DNA from 3 places in the Peribacillus sp. FSL H8-0477 genome. Region 1 is predicted to be linked to each of the others. Evidence: riboswitches for the same ligand, from Rfam matches in the RefSeq annotation. Region 1 holds a riboswitch; each other region holds the start of a gene.
The links. Region 1 has a riboswitch for S-adenosylmethionine ahead of MHI18_RS02930 (cyclase family protein). Riboswitches for the same ligand answer to the same signal wherever they lie in the genome.

Region 1 (7,504 bases):
GACCCTTATTCTATTACTTATGGTTGTATTAACCATGTCTTTTCCCGTTCGATTTTCAGAGGGGTATATATATGATTTTAGAATAGTGCCATTTATTATTGCCTTTTTTTACGGTGGATTAATACCAGGTTTACTTACGTTTTTCACGTTATTAATCTTTCGGTTCTTTATTGGTGGAGAAGGATTTTATCATGTGTTAATTTGTTATTCGATAGCAACTCTTGTTTTACTATATTATATGAACAGATATGAAGCCCTTCAAATGAAACATAAAATTGTGGTGTCTAGTTCTGTATTCTGGATAATGGCCTTTACATTAGTTATGATTTATTTAAATACAAAGGAATTTAATCAAATTCCATTTTTACTGTTTTATTTTTTTATTTCTTGGATTTGTTTATTAATGGGTATCTATACTATTGAGAATGTTCAACAAAAACGAACCATCGATTTAGAACTACAGCGTGCCGAAAAATTAAACGTAATCAGTCAGCTGGCGGCTTCTGTAGCGCATGAAGTTCGAAATCCAATGACCTCTGTCCGCGGATTTTTACAGCTATTAAATGAAGATGAAGCAAGTACCAAAACACAGAAAAATTATATAACCATCGCGATTGATGAATTGGATCATGCTCAAGGGATTATTAATGATTATTTATCTTTAGCAAAACCACACAATGAAGAGAAAACGCTATTAAATCTTTCTATTGAAGTGAAAAAAGCGATTGAACTCATGACTTCTTTTTCAACAATACTCGATATAGATATTAGATCTGAACTACAAGAAAACCTCTACATTCAAGGAAATAGAGGAGAAGTTAAACAGGTCTTAATTAATATTATCAAAAATGGAATTGAATCAATGGATATGGGTGGTTTACTGTACGTGAAGTTGTATGACGGTGGTGGTTTCGTATTCATTGAAATTCAAGATACAGGAAAAGGGATGACGGAAAGTCAGTTAAAGAATATAGGAACCCCTTTTTATACAACAAAAGAAAAAGGGACAGGTATTGGTTTGACCATTACGTACCAGCTCATCCATGCGATGAGAGGATCCATTAGTGTAGAGAGTAAGCTTGGAAAAGGAACCACATTTACGATTACATTCCCAATCAATAATTAATTTTGTTTTCAGAATAATCTTGACAGTTTGAATGAGCAGTTGTAAAGTATACCTATTCACTAACTTAATAGTCACTTTCTTATCAAGAGAGGTGGAGGGACTAGCCCTTTGAAGCCTCAGCAGCAGACTTATTGTAAGTACTGTGCTAATTCTAGTAGCGTAAGCTTGAAGATAAGAAGAGACAGCCTTTTGGCTGAGAACCTCTTCTTTTTTTCAGGTAGGGGTTTTTTCTTTGTCCCTTTTTTAAAAAAGTCTGGAGGGGTAAAATGACGAATGAATTGAGTAAGGCGTTTGATTTAATTAAACAAAAACAGTGGATTGACCTCACACATACGTTTGGACCGGGTTCACCACATTTTGCCTCGTTTGATGAAGCAAAAATAAGTACTCTTTTCAATCATGATGATGGATTTTTCGCCCAAAACTTTTCATTTGCTGGGCAATATGGCACTCACATAGATGCCCCTATTCATTTTGTTCGGGACACACGCTTCCTTGAAGAATTAACACTTAAAGAATTGGTCCTCCCGCTTGTTGTCATTGATAAGTCAAAGGAATCCGCTGAGAATCCTGATTTCGCTTTACATACTGCTGATATTTTGGCATTCGAAGCAGAGCATGGAACGATTGACGGAGGTACATTTGTCGCTTTGAGGACAGATCGGAGTAAGCGTTGGCCAAATCAAGAGGCATTTGAAAACAAAGATGAACAGGGAAATAACCACACACCTGGATGGTCAGTAGAAGCATTAGAATTCTTATTCCAAGAGAGACAAATTAAAGCGATTGGTCATGAAACGTTCGATACGGATGCCAGTATTGACTATCAAAAAAATGGCTCTCTATTAGCTGAATACTATGTACTTGAACAAGATACCTATCAAATTGAATTGCTGACAAACTTAGATAAAGTGCCGGCAAAAGGTGCAGTTATTTTTAATATTGTACCGAAACCAGAAAAAGCATCCGGCTTCCCAGTTCGATCATTTGCTATCCTACCCTAGAATAGAAAGAAGGAACTCAACATGTCTATCACACTAACAAAAGCACCGTTTAAAGCAGATCACGTCGGAAGTCTATTACGTCCGGAGTCATTAAAAAAAGCAAGAAAAGAATATAAAGAAGGCAGATTAACACTCGAACAATTACGTGAAATAGAAACAAAGGAAATTAAACGAGTGGTCGATAAACAGATTGAGGTTGGATTAGAAGTTGTAACCGATGGAGAGTTTAGACGTACATGGTGGCATTTTGATTTCTTAGAGCATTTAAACGGTATAGAGGGCTTTGTACCTGAAACAGGACTACAATTCAAGGGAGTAGAAACGGAAAAATACTCTTTACGAAATATAGGGAAAGTCTCCTTTAACCCAACTCACCCATTTATTAAAGATTTTATTATCTTCAATGAAATTGTTGCCGGCCGTGCTGCCGCTAAACAAACCATACCAAGCCCGAATCAGTTATTTACCAACGGAACCCGTAATGAAGCGATATACCCAGACATTGAGGATTACGCCAACGATATTATCAAAACTTATCAAGCTGCGTTACAAGCTTTTTATGATAATGGTGTGCGGTATTTACAATTTGATGATGTGTACATTGCGGGGCTTTCTTCTCCAGAGGTAACCTATCAGAACGGAAAGTATTCCAGAGAATATTTAACCGATTTAGCACTAAGGGTTATTAATGGAGTTTTAGAAGATAAGCCGGATGATCTAGTGGTAACCACCCATTTATGTCGTGGGAATTATCAATCTACCTATCGATTTGGCGGCAGCTATGAGCTTATTGCACCGACCCTTCTGGCCAAAGAGAAAGTAGATGGATTCTTCTTAGAATATGATGACGATCGTTCAGGTGATTTTAAACCATTAACACATATTCCAAATGGAGGTGCTCAAGTTGTTTTGGGCGTGGTTACCTCAAAACATGGTGAACTAGAAGATATAGACGTCATCAAATCGCGCATTAAAGAAGCGGCACAATATGTACCGCATGAACAATTATGTTTAAGCCCGCAATGCGGATTTGCTTCAACCCATCATGGAAATAAACTGACAGAAGAACAGCAATGGGAAAAGCTGAAATTCATCGTCAATGTATCAAAAGAGGTATGGAACGAATAGTAGTTGAAGAGCATCGCACAAGCGGTGCTTTTTTTTCTGTATTAGCCCAAGAAGAACTGATCCTTCCGGGTATCGACAGGTTTAGTCATTAGGTTCCATAGAAAGAATGAATAGCCTATGAGGATGATTAAAATGAGATAGGCAAAAATATTATGACTTTCCGTATTTCCCATGAAATTTAAAAAATTATTAAATCCATGGAATGCAATCGTAACAAGGATGGAATGACCCGTAACAATAAGTAAGGACAGAACAAGTCCGACTATAAAGGCATAGATAATTTGCAAAATGGTGTCCTCTATAGATTGCCCTCCAAACAGCTGGATGGAATGGGTAATGCCAAAGAGAAAGCTTGTAAGTAAAACGGCGATAGCCTTACCTTTTGGAAGAACCAATTTGAGCATGAAACCTCGGAAAAATGTTTCTTCGATGAAGGCTACAATAAACAGCTGCATGAGAAACATAAAGAATAAATTAGCGAAAGAAGAGGTATCCAGCCCTTTGTTTCCAACGACAATGATTAGTAAAACAAGTACTAACGGTATGTACTGTTTGGATAAAGGAAAGAAACGCTTAAAGAAATAAACATCCCATTTTTTCTTGAAAAGTAAATAGAGAAAAACGCCGATGGCTAGGGGGATCAGTCCGATAAATTGTAAGACTGGATGTGTTGGATTCATAATCGAAACAAAAGCTCCATTTACCATATAAAAAAACATCAAAAGAATTTCCAACCCGATTATTTTTAACCAAATACGTTTAGCGGCCAAATGAATATCAGCTCCCATTGGAATCTATACTATATATGTATATATTCGGCGGAGTTAAAATTTAACCTTTCACGATAGAAAATAAACAACTATGTATACAAATAAACGGTTATCTTTTCATCTATATCAATAGTGGCCAATAAAATCTCACTAACTGACGTTTGGTAGGTTAATTCGAGGTTCTTTTTTAGCCATACTTCATCCTTGCCTCTTTTATCTAATTCTGTGTAGTTAATTTTCCCTTCTTTTATAATGAGATTGGGTAGACTAAATGGTTTTGTTTTTACCTGCATATCTAATGGAGTAAGTGGTTGATGCTGTGAATGTAAAAACGTTGATAGAGTACCATCCGGTTCCCAAAGTGCTAGTGAAATCTTTTGAATATCTTCAATTTTATCTTTTCTCAGTTCTGATAATAAAACATCAATCGGAATTCTAGCTTTGGCTAAATTTTTATAAATAATCTGTCCGTTTTTTATGATAGGGAAGGGAGATGGATCAAGCCAGGTTCTAAATTTATCCCATTTTAAACTCAGATAGACACATAATGTGTAAAAAATAACCAAAACAGTTATTGTAACCATTGATCCCTTCATGCCTAAATGTTCGTCTGAAAGAGGGTGGGCGATAATATTCCCTATGATTAGTGCAATGATAAAATCAAGCAATCTTAATTGTGAAAATGATCGAGGTCCCATTATTTTTGTGGCGATGAGTAGGAAAGTGAAACTAATAACCGCCCTTACACTCCATTGAATAATCGTAAGAGAGTCTTGACTGCTGAAAAAATCCATTTAACAACACATCCTGCCTTTCAATAGTTACGGTATTTATTATCACCAGTATAGTAGTATATAAACCAATGTTTAATGTGAGTGGCATAGAGGTATAACTTTACAAAATGACAAATAAGGGAGCGATATGATGTTTCATTATACAGTGCAAACAGATAAATCTATTGATGAGGCCATTACAGCCTTAGAAACAAACTTAAAAAACGAAAAATTTGGCGTACTTTGGATGTTAGACTTAACTGAAAAGTTACAGGAAAAAGGGATAGAGAACTTTAAGCAGCCTTATCGTATTTTAGAGGTGTGTAATCCAGAAGCAGCAGCAAGAGTATTAGGGGTAAATGAACTTGTAGGGTATTTTCTTCCTTGTAAAATTACGGTGTATGAGAAGGAAGGGCTGACGAATATTGGTATGCCGAAGCCAACGGTAATGATGGAAATGATAGAAGATTCTAAGCTGAAAGAAATTGCTGTTGAGATTGAAGAAACGTTAATTAAGGTTTTGGATAAAAGTATTTAATTAGACTACCAACAATGGAGGATATTCATATGATAAAAACAAAGATGATAGCGGGAGTTATGTTAGCAGCAGCAATGACCTTAACTGCCTGTGCCAACGAAAAAGAAGATTCTAGTTCTAAACACAGCAACGAGCACATTCACGGGGAGTCCGAAGTACCAAGTAACTTAGGAGCTGCTGAAAACCCAACGTATGACATTGGAAGTAAAGCAATCATAAATACGGATCATATGAAGGGGATGAAAGGTGCAGAAGCCACTGTTACTGGCGCTTATGAGACAACGGCTTACACTGTTTCATACATACCTGAATCAGGGAAGAGCAAAGAACCAATCAACAACCATAAATGGGTCATTCAAGAAGAAATTAAAGATGCAGGAGACAAAATGTTGGAACCTGGTACGGAAGTAATCATTGAAGCAAATCATATGAAAGGGATGAAAGGTGCAGAAGCAACGATTGAATCAGCCGAAAAAACAACCGTTTATATGATTGATTACACGCCGACAACAGGTGGTGAAAAAGTAACCAATCATAAGTGGCTTGTTGAAAGTGAATTAAAGTAAGGTATGAATTTTAAAAAACAACCTATTATGCTAGGTTGTTTTTTGTTATGTTGTGAAACTATTAATGAAAATTATCGTCTATTCAGGTTAAGAAAGGTGATGAAAAATTGCATGTATAGAAAGACGTTTTGGTTAGTAGTGATTTGTTTTATCATAGCAGGCTGTTCTCAAAACGGAGCAGCTAAAGGTGAAATTGATAGAAAAGGTATTATTACGGAGATAGACACGAAAGAAAACCGATTGTTAATAGATGACCGAAAGCATGGCTTGATTTGGATCAAACTAAATGAAAGCGATCATTTAGATGAATATGTGCAAGGTCAGGAAGTAGTCGTATGGATCGATGGGGTCATTAGTAATTCAATACCTGCACAAGCGAGAGCCTTAAATATTCAGTCAGCAACACCTTTACCGGAATTTATTTTTGAAAAAGATGGTTTTCCATCTGCCCTCCCTGGATTCGTAACAATCAATCAAAAACGATATAACATGCAAAGAGGCGGTTTTGAGTGGCGAAACGGGAATCAAGTTCAGCAAACAGATGCCGCAAGTCCCCTTCAAATTGCTGAAAAGTTTAAAGCCATCCATGCAAAGCCAAACAGTAGACTGACCATAGAGGTGGAACAAAAACCAACACTGATTGTCTATCGTTGGAATGCAGAAACAGAAAGTAGGGAACGGGAAGAGTACCCTATTATCGTTCCTGCTGAAAAAGGACGGTATATCTATGAAGCAATCGCTTTATGGGCTAATGGTAAAGTCTCCTTTACATTTGTTATAGAGGTGAATTAGCTTGCTTATTTTAAAAGTCGTAGGCCGTTCAAAATAACAAGTATTGTACTTCCTTCGTGTCCGATTACTCCGTACGGTAAATTCAGTAACTGAAGAAAATTGGAGCAAACCAGTAAAATGATTACGAAAATTGAAAAGAATACATTTTGCTTTACAATTTTATTCATTTTTTTAGACAGAAGAACAGCGTCTGCAATTAGTGAAAGATTGTTTTTCATTAAGACAACATCAGCAGTTTCTAAGGCTACGTCAGATCCCTCACCCATAGCAATCCCAATGGATGCTGTCGCCAATGCTGGAGCGTCATTAATCCCGTCTCCAACCATCGCAACGGTGCCATATTGATCTTGTAATTTTTTTATTTCATCCACTTTTGTCTCAGGCAGGCATTCTGCAACGAATCCATTAATGTGGCTTTCTGCTGCAATGGCTTTCGCCGTGGCCTGGCTGTCACCTGTTAACATATAGATCTGCACGCCTATCGATTTTAGTTTATCAATTGCATCAATGGTTTCTTGACGGATGACATCTTTAAGTGTTATCAAACCAACTAGCCCTTGCTGATCAGAGGCATAAACCATGGTTTTTCCTTCGCTGGCCAATGTTTCCGCAATCCCGTTTTGAAAAGCTCTTGCTTCCTCAGCCCCAACAAAATCTGCTTTCCCGACTTTCCAGGTCACGCCGGCAATGCGTGCGCTTGCACCAAAACCTGAGATATCTTCAGACGTTTCGGGCTTAATAAGATCGAGAATGCTATGTTTAGAAGCATAAGCAACGATGGATTGGGCGAGCGGATGAGTTGAGTAT
Region 2 (7,504 bases), on a different contig from region 1:
GATACCTTTTGCCTGATCCATGTTACCAATATATAAAGGATCATGGTTTGTATCAGAAAGAACGATTGTAGGTGTACATGCATAATCAAGCTGTCGATATTCTCGACAGCTTTTTTCTGTGTTGCCGCACCAAGCCTTCCGCACAAGAAGATGCCGGAAGCGCACACTATTTGTCCGATTCCGCACACAAAAAAGCTTCAAGCGCACAGAAATATTCTGTTTCGCACAAAAGAGATGCCTAGAGGAAAGCAACCCCCTAAGCAACACGCGAATAAAGACAGTTTGGATGGAGAAAGAGTCTCGGTTGAAGGGATGAGTGATGGTACGAAGGATCAATTATACTTGGCTCTCCGCCTGGCAAGTATTGATAAATATGTTCAGGAAAATGAACATATTCCTTTCATAGTTGACGATATACTGATCCATTTTGATGATGAACGGGCAAAAGAAACCTTAAAGGTACTATTAGAGCTATCAAAGAAAACACAAGTTATATTCTTCACTCATCATTCTAGGTTGATTGAGTTAATGAAGGATATAGCCAGTGAGGTGAACAACTTACGAAGTTAGTGGGTGTTTAGTGAATTTTTTTTACCAAATCCTTCGAAGGTAACTAGTATGAATGGTATTTAATTGGTAAAATATGAATACCCAACTTTGGTGTCGGCATAGATATAACCTGTCAGGAGGAGTGAAAAATGGAACAAAAAAAAGTTCATTTATTTCCGTATCAGGTGAAAACTGTCGAACTTGAAACAACTGAAGTGCCAAGAGGAGTCGAATTGATTCAGGCTCCAAACGTGTGGAACAAATCAAAAGGAAAAGGTATTACAGTAGCCATACTCGACACAGGCTGTGATATAACCCACCCAGATTTGAAGAATCGGATTATCGGCGGGCGGAATTTTACTGATGATGATCAATCCAATCCCGAAATGTTTGTCGATTATAATGGACATGGTACCCATGTGGCCGGGACAATTGCGGCGGAAAAGAATGATGTTGGTGTGGCAGGAGTGGCACCTGAAGCTGATTTATTAATTTTGAAGGTTTTAGACAAAAAAGGTTCCGGCCAATACGAATGGATTATTAATGGAATCAATTATGCGGTCGAACAAAAGGTAGATATTATCTCAATGAGTCTTGGAGGTTCTGAGGATGTCCCAGAGCTCCATCAAGCAATCCAACAGGCAATTTCTAAACAGATTCTTGTCGTGTGTGCAGCAGGGAATGATGGTGACGGAGATGATACTACGGATGAAATGGGCTATCCCGGCTGCTATAACGAAGTCATTAGTGTAGGGGCAATTGATTTAGAGAGAAGGTCTTCACCGTTTACCAATTCTAATAATGAGGTGGACCTGGTTGCTCCGGGTGAGGAGATTCTCTCAACCTATCTAAATGGCCAGTATGCTAAACTGAGTGGTACGTCGATGGCGACTCCTCATGTATCTGGTGCGCTGGCGTTAATTAAAGTGATGGTAAACGAGAGCTTTGGACGAACACTGACTGAACCGGAGCTCTATTCACAGTTAATTAGAAGAACAATTCCGCTGGGGAATTCCCCGAAGCTTGAAGGCAATGGGTTGTTATATCTTACAACGGTAGACTATTTAGAAGAAGTCCTAAGTAAGAAAATGAAACCTGAGAAGTTAAGTATATGATGAATGACCTTTTGCATGAACTTGCCCAAGAACGTGCGTGGTGCAAAGCTGAGCTAAAAGCTGTTTTGAATCGTGATTATTATAATGAAGGTACCGACTTAAAACAAAAAAATGACTATTACCGTATGATTTCTTTTAAGGATAGTTATCTATCTTCACGAATAAGAAAGCTTTTAGAAGAAACACATCTTCAAAAATTAAGCTATACCCCGCATCGATATTTATATCCCTGGGTCGATCTACAGGAAGATCGAACGCTTAAAAGTTTGTATTCGGGGAAAAGGATGGATCCCCTTGAGGTGATTGAAGCGGATATTCGGAAATTAGAGCAAGAAGCTCAGCAGGGACAATTAGGGACGTCACTTTTAAACTGTGAACATGTGGTTCCACAATCCTGGTTTCACAAGAAAGATCCGATGAAAGGAGATCTTCATCACCTTTTTGCCTGTGACCCTGGATGTAATAGCATCCGCGGTAACCATCCATATGATGACTTTTTAGATTATATTCCAGAGCGGTTGATTCTTGGTATAAAGGATGGATGCGGAAAAAATGAGGGTGGAAAGTTTGAGCCTGAATACGGAAAAGGAATCGTGGCTCGGTCCACCCTCTATTTTTTACTGCGCTACCCGCAAACCATATCGCACGAACTGGTGAATATCTCTCTTTTACTAGAATGGCATCAAAGGTTTCCGGTATCACGCTATGAATTGCACCGAAATCAAGCCATTCAGGAGCTGCAAGGAAATCGTAATCCTTTTATTGATTTTCCTGAATCTGCACGGTCAATGATTCTATAAATATAGGGAAAAACTTGAGAAAACCCGGAATTTCGGCATTTCTCAAGTTTTTTTTGTTATTTTAAAAGAACATAGAATGTAAAATCGTCCGCTGGTTTGATACAATTAGTAGTATGAGTATAATAAAGGAATGATAATTTTGAAAAAACTTAGCTGGATAATTTCAGGAATTGGTGCCTTGTTGATTGTTGGGGGGCTGCTTTATCCTCTGGACATGATTACAAAAAATACATTTATTTATATGCTGCTTGGCGGTTCAGTCACTATGTTTATTGCATCAATGATTAGAGCCTATGCGATAATGAAAGACAAATAAAAAAGTTGTACCTGTAAAAACAGGTACAACTTTTTATTATTTAGTTACAAAATTTTCGGTATAATAGGGTCGTTTGTCTGAACTGAAGTCAACACCGACGCCTAATTCTCTGAAGTCCTTCTGCAGGATGTTTTCCCGGTGGCCAAGTGAGTTCATTAGGCCCTCATGTGCAAAGATACTACTGAGCTGTCCAGTAGCTAGGTTTTCCCCAGCTGTGCTAAAGCGGATGTTGTCAGCTTTCATTCGGTCAAAGGGAGACTCACCTCTGAGGTTAGTATGGTTAAAGTAATTATTCTTAGCCATATCAGCACTGTGCTTACGAGCAGTGTCCTTAACGACTTCATTCCATGTTAGGAAGTTAAGGCCATGGGTGACTCGAGCAGCATTGGTCAAATCAAATAATTGATATTCAAATCCTTCTTTAAGTTCATCATTCGGTTCAGGATAGAATGTCTTTTTTTGCTTTTCAAGTTCTGCAGATATGATTTGAATCGCAGTAACGCGATCGTTTTCATGTTTATCGTAAAAAATAGTAATATAGTTGTCATCGAGTTTGAAGAGGGTAGATTCCTGCGTGTCTTGCATCTGATAAGTAACAATACCTTTTCGCATAGACGTAAGTGGTTCACCAAGAAGCTTAAGTGCTTCATTTTTAGAACTGTTCAGGGTAATTCCAGATTTAGACGTAATTAGGTCCTGATTAGTATACAGCCCAGCGACCTTCCCTGCATCGTTGTAGGCGGCCATAAAGAAATTTTGATAATCAGTATGATAAGTGTGCCATTTCACACCATATTCGTTAATAGACGCCCGTTTAGCCTTCCCAACCTGTTTCTCAACTTTTTCTTTTGAATCACCAATTTCGATGTTATAAACAGAGAATGATTGAGTAGTTGGTGAGGATAAATCAGGTTTTTCCACTGACTTTGACTCGAACTTCGAATCAGGGTCCATTTTTTGATCCAATTTATCAATCAATGTAGATAATCCAGTTTGTAATCGTTCAAAAGTTGAGATGACAGTAGGATTTTCTTTGATAGATATAATATCAGTCTTAGCATCTATATAGGCAGCTTGATAATTGCCGTTCTTTAAATGGTCGCCGTACAAATTCCAGACACCAGCTAGAATAAGGCATACAATGATTAATTTTATCAAACGTTCCAAATATTCTCCTCCTAACTTTATATAGAAACGTGTATAGTTATATCCATTTATGAAGTTGTATCAAACTATTTTATCTTTTTTTAATAAATAAATGAAACATTGGGTCTCTAGTAAATTAAGTAAAAAAAGAGGGTGACACTAGAACGTTGGCCGTTCGGTGTCATCCTCTTTTAAAATCAGCTGATTTTGAAGCTGAAGAGTTTATGCCATTTTTTTTGTTGTTTAGTCAAGGTAATGCCCATTTTATTCAGGAGAGTTTCACAGAACCTTCCGTTGTCACTGATGACTAACTTACCGGAAGGATCTACTATTTCTGTTTCCATACTGCCATGATTCACTGGCATTCCATCGAAGAAGGTAAGCGGCCACTTTTTAATGAGAGCAGCACTACGTGTTTTATTATTATATTCATACAATAGAATATCTTGATCTATCGTAATAAAGTTTCCAGCTTTTTGTTCATCCTCGTAGTATCCTTCGGAAATAAACTTAGCAGTTGGATGCAGCTCCTGCAGCATTCTTATTCCGTTTTTACTCATTCCCATGTTATCCCGTTTAAGCAAGAAAGGGGTGACTTGGATGTTTTTAATATGATAATCATGTAACCGTTCAGCGGTCAGCAAGTATTTAAAATCATGTGTGACCGTTGTTTGTATTGTATATTCAGGATGCGCAAATTTCATTTCCAGCGCATCAAGAAATTCTTTTGAATCCTCATTTTTATTAATATTTTCATAGTTTAAATGCCCGCAATTTGTAAGGAATGATAAATTCCAATTGTCTTTATTGTGAATATCTGTATCCAAACGGTAGTCCAACAGTTCTTCAAGACTGTATCTAAAATATTCATTCAGCCCAAGAAAAGCAAAATACCGACTTGTTAGGATTAACAGGCCATAGACTTTAGTTTCGTTCTTCACAAATTCCGCTTCAATTGCTTTTAATATTACCTCATCAGAATGAAGGCAGTATTTTTCAGCTTCAAGCAATAGTGGTTCAAACTGACTGATCAACGATTTTTGTGAAAAAGTCGGCTTGCTTCCAATCCAGTTATACATGATATCCTCCCAGAAATTACTTTATTTTGCTAATTCATTTGTTTATTATAAAGAGTGTTTCAGAAATAAGATAGTGTATTTTTTTCCTTTTTATCTTTTTTTATTTTAGTAAAGATTATCTCCACAATATAATAAGTTTTTCGTCAATCTTCGTCATGGTTCTTTCCTTATTTCTTCTGCTTGTCGAAATGTATTTTTCCCCTTAACTTCGAACGAAACGCTGTAGAGTTAAGCAATTTTCATAGATTGTCTTAGTATCTTCTATAAGATTATAATTACCTTTGCCTGTATTATATAAGAAGAAATAAAAAATGACAGGACTTTATAATTATTTTCATTTATTTGATTTGCTTTTTGGGTATTTTCCTGTTATTCTAAATAAGAATTATTTTTGTTCGGTACTACGATTACAAAAAGTTTTTACTTTTCGTCTCGATATGTAACTTAGAGCAAGAATAGTAATACATTGTGTGTAAAACGCACTAGGAGGCAACAAAAATGGAACAAGGTAAAGTAAAATGGTTTAACGCAGAAAAAGGATTCGGCTTCATCGAACGCGAAAACGGAGACGATGTATTCGTACATTTCTCAGCTATCCAAAGCGAAGGTTTCAAATCTTTAGACGAAGGTCAAGAAGTTACTTTTGAAGTAGAACAAGGTCAACGTGGACCCCAAGCTTCTAACGTTCAAAAAGCATAATATTGATCCATCATATAGAACAGGCTCTATTTATAGAGCCTGTTTTTTTGTGTATAAAAACACTTATTCCTTGACGAGATGGGCAAAGATAGGAGAAAAGTTATAAATTCGATCAGAAAAGTCGGAATATTTCATTTCTTTATTGACATCTATAATGTATACGTGTAAGTTTATAAAGAATTTAATAATAATCTTATCAAGAGAGGCGGAGGGACTGACCCTGTGAAGCCTCGGCAACCGGCAAGTGTACGGTGCCAAATTCAGAAGGACCGTGGTGTCCTGAAGATGAGATGTGGTGGTACGTGATAGTTTCTTTGTACTTTGCCCTTCTCATTGAGGAGGGCTTTTTGTTGTTTTCTGTACGATTACGAATTAAAAGGAGGAAAAGGAGTATGACACAACTGAAATTTGCCTATTGGGTACCAAACGTAAGCGGGGGATTAGTCATATCAAGGCTGCCGCAAAGAACGGACTGGAGTTTTGAAGCGAATAAGCGTTATGCACAAATAGCAGAGAAAAATGGTTTTGAATATGCATTATTGCAAACACGTTTTATAGCAAGTTATGGCGCAGAAAATCAACTAGAAGCCATTACACTAGCGTCTGCTTTAGCAAGTGTCACGGAAAAACTGCACCTTATATCGGCTGTTCATCCAGGATTATGGCATCCTGCAGTATATGCGAAGATGCTGGCAACACTCGATCATGTAAGTAACGGACGGGCAGCGGTTAATATCGTCAGCGGGTGGTTTAAAAAGGAATTTACAGGTTATGGTGAGCACTGGCTTGATCATGATGAACGATACCGCCGTTCTGAAGAGTTTATCGATGTTCTTCGTTCACTTTGGAAAGAAGAAGAAACAACATATAAAGGTGATTTTTACCGAATCAATCAAGCTCCTTTTAAACCAAAACCAAAAGAGAGAGACGGTATTCCTATCTTTCAAGGAGGAAATTCAGAAGCAGCAAGAGCAATGGCTGCAAGAGTATCGGATTATTATTTTATGAACGGTAATACACTTGAAGGATTTAAAAAGCAGATAGATGATGTGAAAGCGAGGGCAGCAAAAGAGGGACGAGAGGTTAAGTTTGCTGCAAATGGCTTTGTAATCGTGAGAGATACGGAAGAAGAGGCAATTGAATTGCTGCGAGACATTATAAGTCATGGAGATTCAAAGGCCGTTGAAGGCTTTAAAAACAGCGTGAAGGGTGCAGGGCAGTCAACCAAGGATAAAGACGGCATGTGGGCGGAGTCAACGCTCGAAGATCTCGTTCAATATAACGATGGATTTAAAACAGGATTGATTGGCACGGCTGAGCAAGTAGCGGATCGTATTATTGAACTTAAGAAACTAGGTATAGATTTAGTATTAACCGGTTATTTCCATTACGAAGAAGACTTAGAACGCTTCGGGCAAGATGTAATCCCCTTAGTCCGCAAAAAAGAAGCAGCACTAACAGTATCTCTCGTTTAAACCATTCTTCCATCCATACCCCATTGGGATATGGATTTTTTTTTAGTAGCTGAAACCCTCTATACGCCTCTTATTTATCAGAATTTACAGTCTATTTGTAAAATTTAAACATTGTCATTGTTTACATTTTTAATTACTATCTTTATAAAATATTTTATTGGAGGAGGAATGCTCGAATCGTCGTTTTATAACAAAAATAGAAGGGGGTAATGGGTAATGAAAAATATGAAGATACACGCTATTGTTTTCATGCTAGTTGTACTTACAGAATATATAGGCATACATAAGTTTGATCTTGGAATAGGGGTATTGGCATTATTTCCGA
Region 3 (7,504 bases), on a different contig from region 1:
GAGTATTGATTGAAGGGCTAAATAATGAAAATGCCGATAAAGCTGAGTTAACTCCAATTGTTCGGACACTGGAAAGTGATTTATATGTTCACTTACATTTTTATCTTGGTTATTTTCATGAAGTTAATAACGAATTACGTCATCACTATCAAATGGAGAAAACTTGTTTTAATGCTGCTGTCAGTCATTTTCCTGATACTGCGGTCAGTGACTTGCCAATGGTCATTCCTTATATTTTTCTCGATGGAAGGTTAACAGATAAGATTGATTGGTATACGGATGAACTGCTTGGAGAAATGAAAGATAACGATGAAGTTATACATACGGTAAAAACCTATATCGAAACGAGCTCAAACGCGAGTCTGACCGCCAAAAAACTATATATCCACCGCAATAGTCTACAATATCGGATCGATCGATTTATTGAAAAAACCGGATTGGATATTCGAACCTTTCATCATGCTCTGCCTGCCTATCTGCTCCTATTGAAACTGGGAAAATAGGAGTTTAGAAGATTTGCCTGAAAAAAGGTGTCTGAATTTTGTGCAGATTGTACATATCGTTTTGAACACGCTTCCATTACACTAATGGTAAGATACATATTTAAGGGGGACTCACTAATGGCTGAATTACAATTAGATCATATTTTTAAAGTTTACGATAATAAAGTAACTGCTGTTGATGATTTTAATCTAAAAATTGAAGATAAGGAATTTATCGTATTTGTTGGTCCATCCGGCTGCGGTAAATCAACTACTTTACGTATGATAGCTGGTCTTGAGGAAATCTCACAAGGTGATTTCTTTATCGATGGAAAACGCGTTAATGATGTTCCTCCTAAAGATCGTGATATCGCCATGGTATTCCAAAACTATGCACTATATCCACATATGTCAGTCTATGATAATATGGCGTTCGGTTTAAAATTAAGAAAGATGCCAAAAAAAGAAATTGAAGTCCGCGTTAACGATGCTGCAAAGATTCTAGGTCTAGAAGCATACTTAGATCGGAAGCCAAAAGCTTTATCGGGCGGACAGCGTCAGCGTGTTGCGCTTGGTCGTGCTATCGTTCGTGATGCGAAAGTATTCTTAATGGATGAACCACTTTCCAATTTAGATGCAAAACTTCGGGTTCAAATGCGTGCAGAAATTGCAAAATTGCACAAACGTTTAAATACAACAACAATCTATGTAACGCATGATCAGACAGAAGCCATGACAATGGCAACTCGTCTTGTAGTTATGAAAGACGGCATTGTTCAACAGGTCGGGGCACCTAAAGACGTCTATGAAAAACCTGATAATGTATTTGTAGGTGGATTTATCGGTTCACCAGCAATGAACTTCCTGCATGGAACTCTTTCTGATGGCATCATTAAAACAGGTGAACAAACCATCGCTATACCTGAAGGTAAAATGAAGATGCTTCGTGAGCAAGGATATATCGGTAAAGAAATAATTCTAGGTATCCGTCCAGAAGACTTCCATGACGAGCCTTTATTTATTGAATCATCTCCAGAAACGACAGTTACTGCTCATATTGATGTAGCAGAATTGATGGGTGCTGAATTTATGCTTTACTCAACCATCGCTGGGCAAGACTTTGTTGCTCGTGTAGATGCACGTACCATTTATCAAGCGGGTGAGAAAGTTAAACTAGCCTTAGATATGAACAAAGCTCATTTCTTCGATAAAGAAACCGAAGTACGAATTCGTACTATGAAAGAACAATAATTTACAAAGAAAAGGCTATCGAGATCCACTCGATAGCCTTTATTCATCTTATAATGCTGGGTTATTCCTTCACAAGTATAATTTCATCATGTCCACAACTTGGGCATTTCATTAGATGAGGACACTGACCGTCAGCAAGACTACGCATAAACCCATCATTTTGTTTTAAGGTATCCGTATCCATATAAGCACTGTATTCATCATCATAATCCATACTCTTACCTTTATCATCCATTTCAGTGTTGCATTCTGAACAAAGAACATTAATTTTTCTTAATCCATTACATAACGGACAAAGTGCCATTGCAATTGCTCCTTAGAAGCTTGACCCCCTTAAATCAGAAGGGCTTTGCTTATTATTTATTGACCATTGTCTGCGGGTCGACCCATTGATCAAATTGCTCTTCAGTAAGATAATTTAACTTCAAGGCTGCAGCTTTCAAGGTTGAGGCATCTTTGAAGGCTAGTTTTGCAATTTCAGCTGCTTTTTCATAACCGATATATGGGTTTAACGCAGTCACCAGCATTAAGGATTGATCAAGATTTTCCTTTATTTTTTCTTCATTTGCTTCAATTCCTTTAGCTGCATGTTCGTTGAAGGAAATAATGCCTTCACTTAATAGCTTCACAGATTGCAGGAAATTATAGATAATAACTGGTTTAAAAACATTCAATTCAAAATTACCTTGGCTTGCAGCTACCGATACAGCTGTATCATTCCCAAAAACTTGAACAGCAATCATCGTTAACGCTTCACTTTGAGTTGGATTTACCTTCCCAGGCATAATGGAACTTCCAGGCTCATTGGCAGGAATAGTAATTTCGCCAATTCCGCTTCTTGGTCCGCTTGCCAGCCATCTAACATCGTTTGCAATCTTCATTAAATCCGCTGCAAGTGCTTTTAATGCACCGTGTGCATAGACTAGTTCATCATGGCTTGTTAATGCATGGAATTTATTATCTGCTGTTTCAAATGAATGACCTGTATCGGCAGCTATTTGTTTTGCTGCCAATGCTGGAAACTCAGCCTTCGTATTAATTCCCGTACCCACTGCTGTTCCACCCAGTGCCAAATCTAATAGGTAACGGCTGCTTTCTTCAACCATTCTCAGATCTTTATCAAGCATCGCTTTCCATCCTGAAATTTCTTGACCCAATGTTAATGGAGTAGCATCCTGAAGATGAGTACGTCCAATCTTGACAATATCCCAGAATTCCTCTTCTTTGGCTGCAAAGGTCAACCGAAGCTCTTTAATAGCCGGAATTAATTGATCTGCAACTTCCATATAAGCGGCAATATGCATCGCAGTTGGGAATGTATCATTCGAGCTTTGTGCTTTATTAACATCATCATTTGGATGAAGGGTCTCGTCACTACCTTTTTCCTTCAACCATTCGTTCCCTTTATTTGCAATCACTTCATTAACATTCATATTACTCTGTGTTCCGCTGCCTGTCTGCCAGACCACTAGTGGAAAATGTTCATCAAGCGTTCCTTCCATAATTTCACCACAGATTTGTACAATCGCTTTCATTTTTGATTCTGATAAATCACCTAACTCATAATTCACTTTTGCTGCAGCCTGCTTCACATAGGCAAAGGCTCGAATTAGTTCAAGCGGCATTTTCTCATTACCAATTTTAAAGTTATTCCGGCTTCTTTCTGTTTGTGCACCCCAATATTTATCGAACGGTACTTGAACTTCCCCCATTGTATCTTTCTCGATTCTATATTTCATCGTTTCTCCTCCTGATTACAAGCTTTTACTTAAGCTCTCTTTTGTTTAAAGATAGTCATCTTCCCTTTGTTTTTAATTAATCCCCATTAATATAAAACGCCTTCATTAGTATTGTACAAACTTTAAACTTTTAAAAGCAAGGAATACGGTGGGTAACTTTGGATATAACTGCTAAAAATAGGCGAGAAAGAAAAAAAGACAGCCTCAGCTGCCTTTCAGACTGTAGACAAACTCGGGTGAAAACCGAGTTTGTCTATTTTTTATGGTTTGTATAACATGAACATTGATTTCCACTCTAAGCACTCGCTTTCCGCGGGCGGTCGGTGAGCCTCCTCGGCTTTCGCCTGCGGGGTCTCACCTAGACACGCTTTTCCCGCAGGAGTCTCCTACCTTCCGTTCCAATCAACTTTGTTTTACCTTTTAGATATCCTCGAGTCACTTTGTTTAAAAATAGAAGGATTACAACTTAGGCTAGTGCCACCTAACCATTTGATTCGCAAAATGAAGGCGGCCATTGACTTCACTTTCATTTATGACTTGGTGAAGGATATGTATTCAGAGGTAGACGCCAAAGTATTTCTATAGGAAATCGGAATTTTTAATTCCAATCTCCTTTTGTCTACAAACAAACTGAAAGACAGCCTCTGCTGCCTTTTTACCTGTTTATGAAGCTTTGTGAAAAATGGTGTAGCAAAAAAAATAGCCGAGTGTCATAACACTTGCAATTGCCAATGTTACACTTAATTCTTCCATCTTATTTCCTCCATCCTTAGACCCTATTACTACCAAAATACCATATAGACTGAGTAAGCTGAGTACATATTCTTTACTATTTATTGACAAGTAAGTGACATAATCATGAACACAGATATACTAATCAAGCCGTTGACATGAACCCTGTAATATAGTAAGATTCAAAAAAATAGAATACTCTGAATTTCTTATCCAGAGAGGTCGAGGGAATGGCCCTATGACACCTCAGCAACCATCAATGCAACCCATTGAAAAGGTGCTAACTCCAGCAAGCTTGTATGGCTTGGCAGATAAGAAGATGACTTAACAATAAAAGTCTTCTTCTTATGAAGTGCACCCCAAAAGTTAGAGTCATAATCTAACTTTTGGGGTGTTTTAGTATGGCTAAATATAGCGATGAGTTTAAGTTGATGATTGTGAGAGAGTATCTGAATGGTCCACTTGGCTTCAAACTACTTGTTCGTAAATACGAGATAAAATCACCTACGCAATTAAGAAATTGGGTAAATATATACAAGAACCAAGGCGCAGTTGGACTTTCTAGAAAGAAAACCAATGAATTTTACTCTGTTCAATTCAAGCTTGATGTACTAAGCTTTATGAAAAGGACAGGCGCTTCTTACACTGAAACGGCTCTTCACTTCGGGTTGACCAATCCACCTTTGATTGCTTCGTGGAAAGGAAAACTCCTTGAGAGTGGTGTGGAAGGCCTACTTAAACCGAAAGGACGGCCAGCCATGTCAGACAAAGCGAAGAACAATCAAAGAAGAAAACAGCCTGTAAAAGAGATGACCGTTGAACAGAAACTCAAAAGGGAAAATGAACTTCTGCGTTTGGAGAACGAGTACCTAAAAAAGTTGCGCGCTTTTCAGATGGATCCGGACGGTTATCTCGAAAAGCACAAGCAGCGCTATCATACGAACTCAAAGAAGAATTCCGACTGAAGGATGTACTTCAGTTCATAGGTATTCCCGAATCTTCTTATCATTACCATGTGAAAAAAATGAAGCAAGAAAACCCTCATCAAGAAGTAGAAGAAATCATTCAAGCTATTTTTGAAGAGCATAATGGCAACTATGGGTATCGCAGGATTCGTTTAGCGTTAAAGAACCAGGGACTCCTAGTGAATCATAAGAAAGTACTACGCATCATGAGAAAGCTTGGATTGAAAGGGGATAAGTTCACCCGTAAATCACGTCGATTTAGTTCGTACAAAGGAACAATTGGCACGGTAGCGAAGAACAGAATCCATCGCCGGTTTAAGACCCCTATTCCCTATCAAAAACTCACCACCGACATCACAGAATTCAAGTGTGCGGATGGAGGTAAACTCTACCTCAGTCCGATTTTGGATATGTATAATGGTGAAATTCTTTCATATGGGATGAGTATGCATCCGACACTGGACTTTGTACTAGAGCCTTTGAAGGAAACTCTTCGAGTAGTAAAAGAGGCAAGATACCGAACGACCATCCATTCAGATCAAGGCTGGCATTATCAGCATAGAAAATGGGTCCATACATTGAAAAAACATAACGTGTTCCAAAGCATGTCCCGAAAGGGAAACTGCTTAGATAACTCGCCTATGGAGAACTTCTTCGGATTATTAAAGCAAGAAATGTATTATGGTGAACCACTTCGCACGTACGAGGAACTGAAACGGACTATCGAGTCCTACATTTATTATTATAATAACCAACGCATTAAACAGAAATTGGCTGGAATGAGTCCGGTACAATACCGTCTTCAAACCAACCAATTGGCTGCGTAATATAAAACTCTAACTTTTAGGGGTCACATCATTAGAGGACTTTTTTTGTTTGCCTCTTTTTGAGTCGATCATACTTTTTATCTGGGCGTCGTACAGCGGCCTAAACAGAATTCCCCCCAATATAAAAAGGAGGTTCGACCATGACAAAACAATCTTTTAGTTTTGAAACACAATTACTTCACAATCAGCATAAAATTGATCCTGAAACAGGAGCTGTTAATGTACCGATTCATCTTTCTTCTACCTTTCATCAGTTTGCGATTGATCAGTTTGGCAAGTACGACTATAGTCGCAGTGGGAATCCTACCCGTGAAGCATTAGAAGATATTATCGCTGACCTTGAAGAAGGAACAAATGGATTTGCCTTCGCCTCTGGCATGGCTGCCATTTCCACAGCTTTTCTTCTGCTGTCTGCCGGTGACCACGTTATTGTTTCTGAGGATGTTTATGGGGGAACGTATCGAATGGTAACGAGCGTCTTAACCCGTTTTAATATCGAACATACCTTTGTAGACATGACGAATATCTCCGCGGTGGAAGCAGCGATACAATCTAATACAAAAGCAATATATATTGAAACACCATCTAATCCACTGCTTAAAGTGACCGATATAAAAGCCCTCAGCACACTTGCGAAGCAAGTTGGAGCGTTAACCTACGTGGATAATACATTCTTAACGCCTGCCCTTCAAAAACCGTTAACCCTGGGAGCAGATATCGTCCTCCATAGTGCCACAAAGTTCTTATCCGGCCACAGTGATGCAGTTGCCGGTCTCGCTGTCGTCAAAGATGCAAAACTTGCGGAGCAGCTTGGATTTTTGCAAAACTCTTTTGGTGCAATCCTAGGTGTTCAAGATGCATGGTTGGTTATGCGGGGGATTAAAACTTTACATGTCAGGATTCAACATTCTCAAAAATCTGCTCAACGACTTGCGGAATGGTTAGAAGCACACCATCTTGTTAAAACCGTCCATTATCCAGGTCTCGTTAATCATCCAGATTATCGATTGCAGCAAGTTCAAGCTTCAGGAGCCGGCGCTGTCCTTTCTTTCGAACTTGTGGATGAAGAATTGCTCGGGTCCTTTGTGGAATCTGTAAAGCTCCCTGTATTTGCTGTTAGCTTAGGTGCAGTAGAATCGATTCTGTCCTATCCCGCAAAAATGTCTCACGCTGCTATTCCAAAAGATGAGAGGGAAAAGCGTGGAATAACCGATTCTCTGCTCCGTCTATCCGTTGGGCTTGAAAGTGCAGATGATTTAATTAAAGATTTTTCGGAAGCACTTGAAGCATGTAAAGTACAACTTAGTGCTGGTGCATTATAGAACAGTTGATACAAAAACGAACACTATCCAGTGGATAGTGTTCGTTTTGTTCTTATCATTATTTAGTTACGCTGGGTTGGTGGTTTTCGACTAGTGTCAATAGACCATCTTCCATACGGTAAATACGATCACAATAACCTAGCATCCGTTCATCATGTGTAACCATGATTGCGGCTTTATTTCTTG

Region 2: another riboswitch for S-adenosylmethionine. It lies ahead of sfnG (dimethylsulfone monooxygenase SfnG); the one in region 1 lies ahead of MHI18_RS02930 (cyclase family protein).
Region 3: another riboswitch for S-adenosylmethionine. It lies ahead of MHI18_RS15495 (helix-turn-helix domain-containing protein); the one in region 1 lies ahead of MHI18_RS02930 (cyclase family protein).

What each region holds. Positions count from the first base shown of each region.
Region 1 covers NZ_JBBODE010000001.1:548,307-555,810, reverse strand. The annotation lists gene MHI18_RS02935 (ATP-binding protein) at 1-1,126, shown strand, start outside; SAM riboswitch class I at 1,203-1,304, shown strand; gene MHI18_RS02930 (cyclase family protein) at 1,393-2,130, shown strand; gene MHI18_RS02925 (5-methyltetrahydropteroyltriglutamate--homocysteine S-methyltransferase) at 2,152-3,258, shown strand; gene MHI18_RS02920 (CPBP family intramembrane glutamic endopeptidase) at 3,300-4,028, opposite strand; gene MHI18_RS02915 (DUF421 domain-containing protein) at 4,118-4,822, opposite strand; gene MHI18_RS02910 (DUF302 domain-containing protein) at 4,953-5,339, shown strand; gene MHI18_RS02905 (YdhK family protein) at 5,369-5,905, shown strand; gene MHI18_RS02900 (DUF3221 domain-containing protein) at 6,017-6,697, shown strand; gene MHI18_RS02895 (heavy metal translocating P-type ATPase) at 6,703-7,504, opposite strand, start outside.
Region 2 covers NZ_JBBODE010000002.1:1,152,226-1,159,729, forward strand. The annotation lists gene nadD (nicotinate (nicotinamide) nucleotide adenylyltransferase) at 1-71, shown strand, start outside; gene MHI18_RS17330 (ATP-binding protein) at 283-570, shown strand; gene MHI18_RS17335 (S8 family peptidase) at 699-1,664, shown strand; gene MHI18_RS17340 (endonuclease I family protein) at 1,664-2,464, shown strand; gene MHI18_RS17345 (hypothetical protein) at 2,604-2,780, shown strand; gene MHI18_RS17350 (CAP domain-containing protein) at 2,817-3,947, opposite strand; gene MHI18_RS17355 (hypothetical protein) at 4,124-5,005, opposite strand; gene MHI18_RS17360 (cold-shock protein) at 5,504-5,704, shown strand; SAM riboswitch class I at 5,895-5,996, shown strand; gene sfnG (dimethylsulfone monooxygenase SfnG) at 6,097-7,179, shown strand; gene MHI18_RS17370 (DUF3100 domain-containing protein) at 7,396-7,504, shown strand, end outside.
Region 3 covers NZ_JBBODE010000002.1:763,107-770,610, reverse strand. The annotation lists gene MHI18_RS15515 (PucR family transcriptional regulator) at 1-503, shown strand, start outside; gene MHI18_RS15510 (ABC transporter ATP-binding protein) at 621-1,733, shown strand; gene MHI18_RS15505 (hypothetical protein) at 1,795-2,037, opposite strand; gene fumC (class II fumarate hydratase) at 2,090-3,472, opposite strand; SAM riboswitch class I at 4,411-4,522, shown strand; gene MHI18_RS15495 (helix-turn-helix domain-containing protein) at 4,606-5,169, shown strand; partial or broken gene MHI18_RS15490 (IS3 family transposase) at 5,163-5,996, shown strand; gene metC (cystathionine beta-lyase) at 6,137-7,318, shown strand; gene MHI18_RS15480 (ABC transporter ATP-binding protein) at 7,377-7,504, opposite strand, start outside.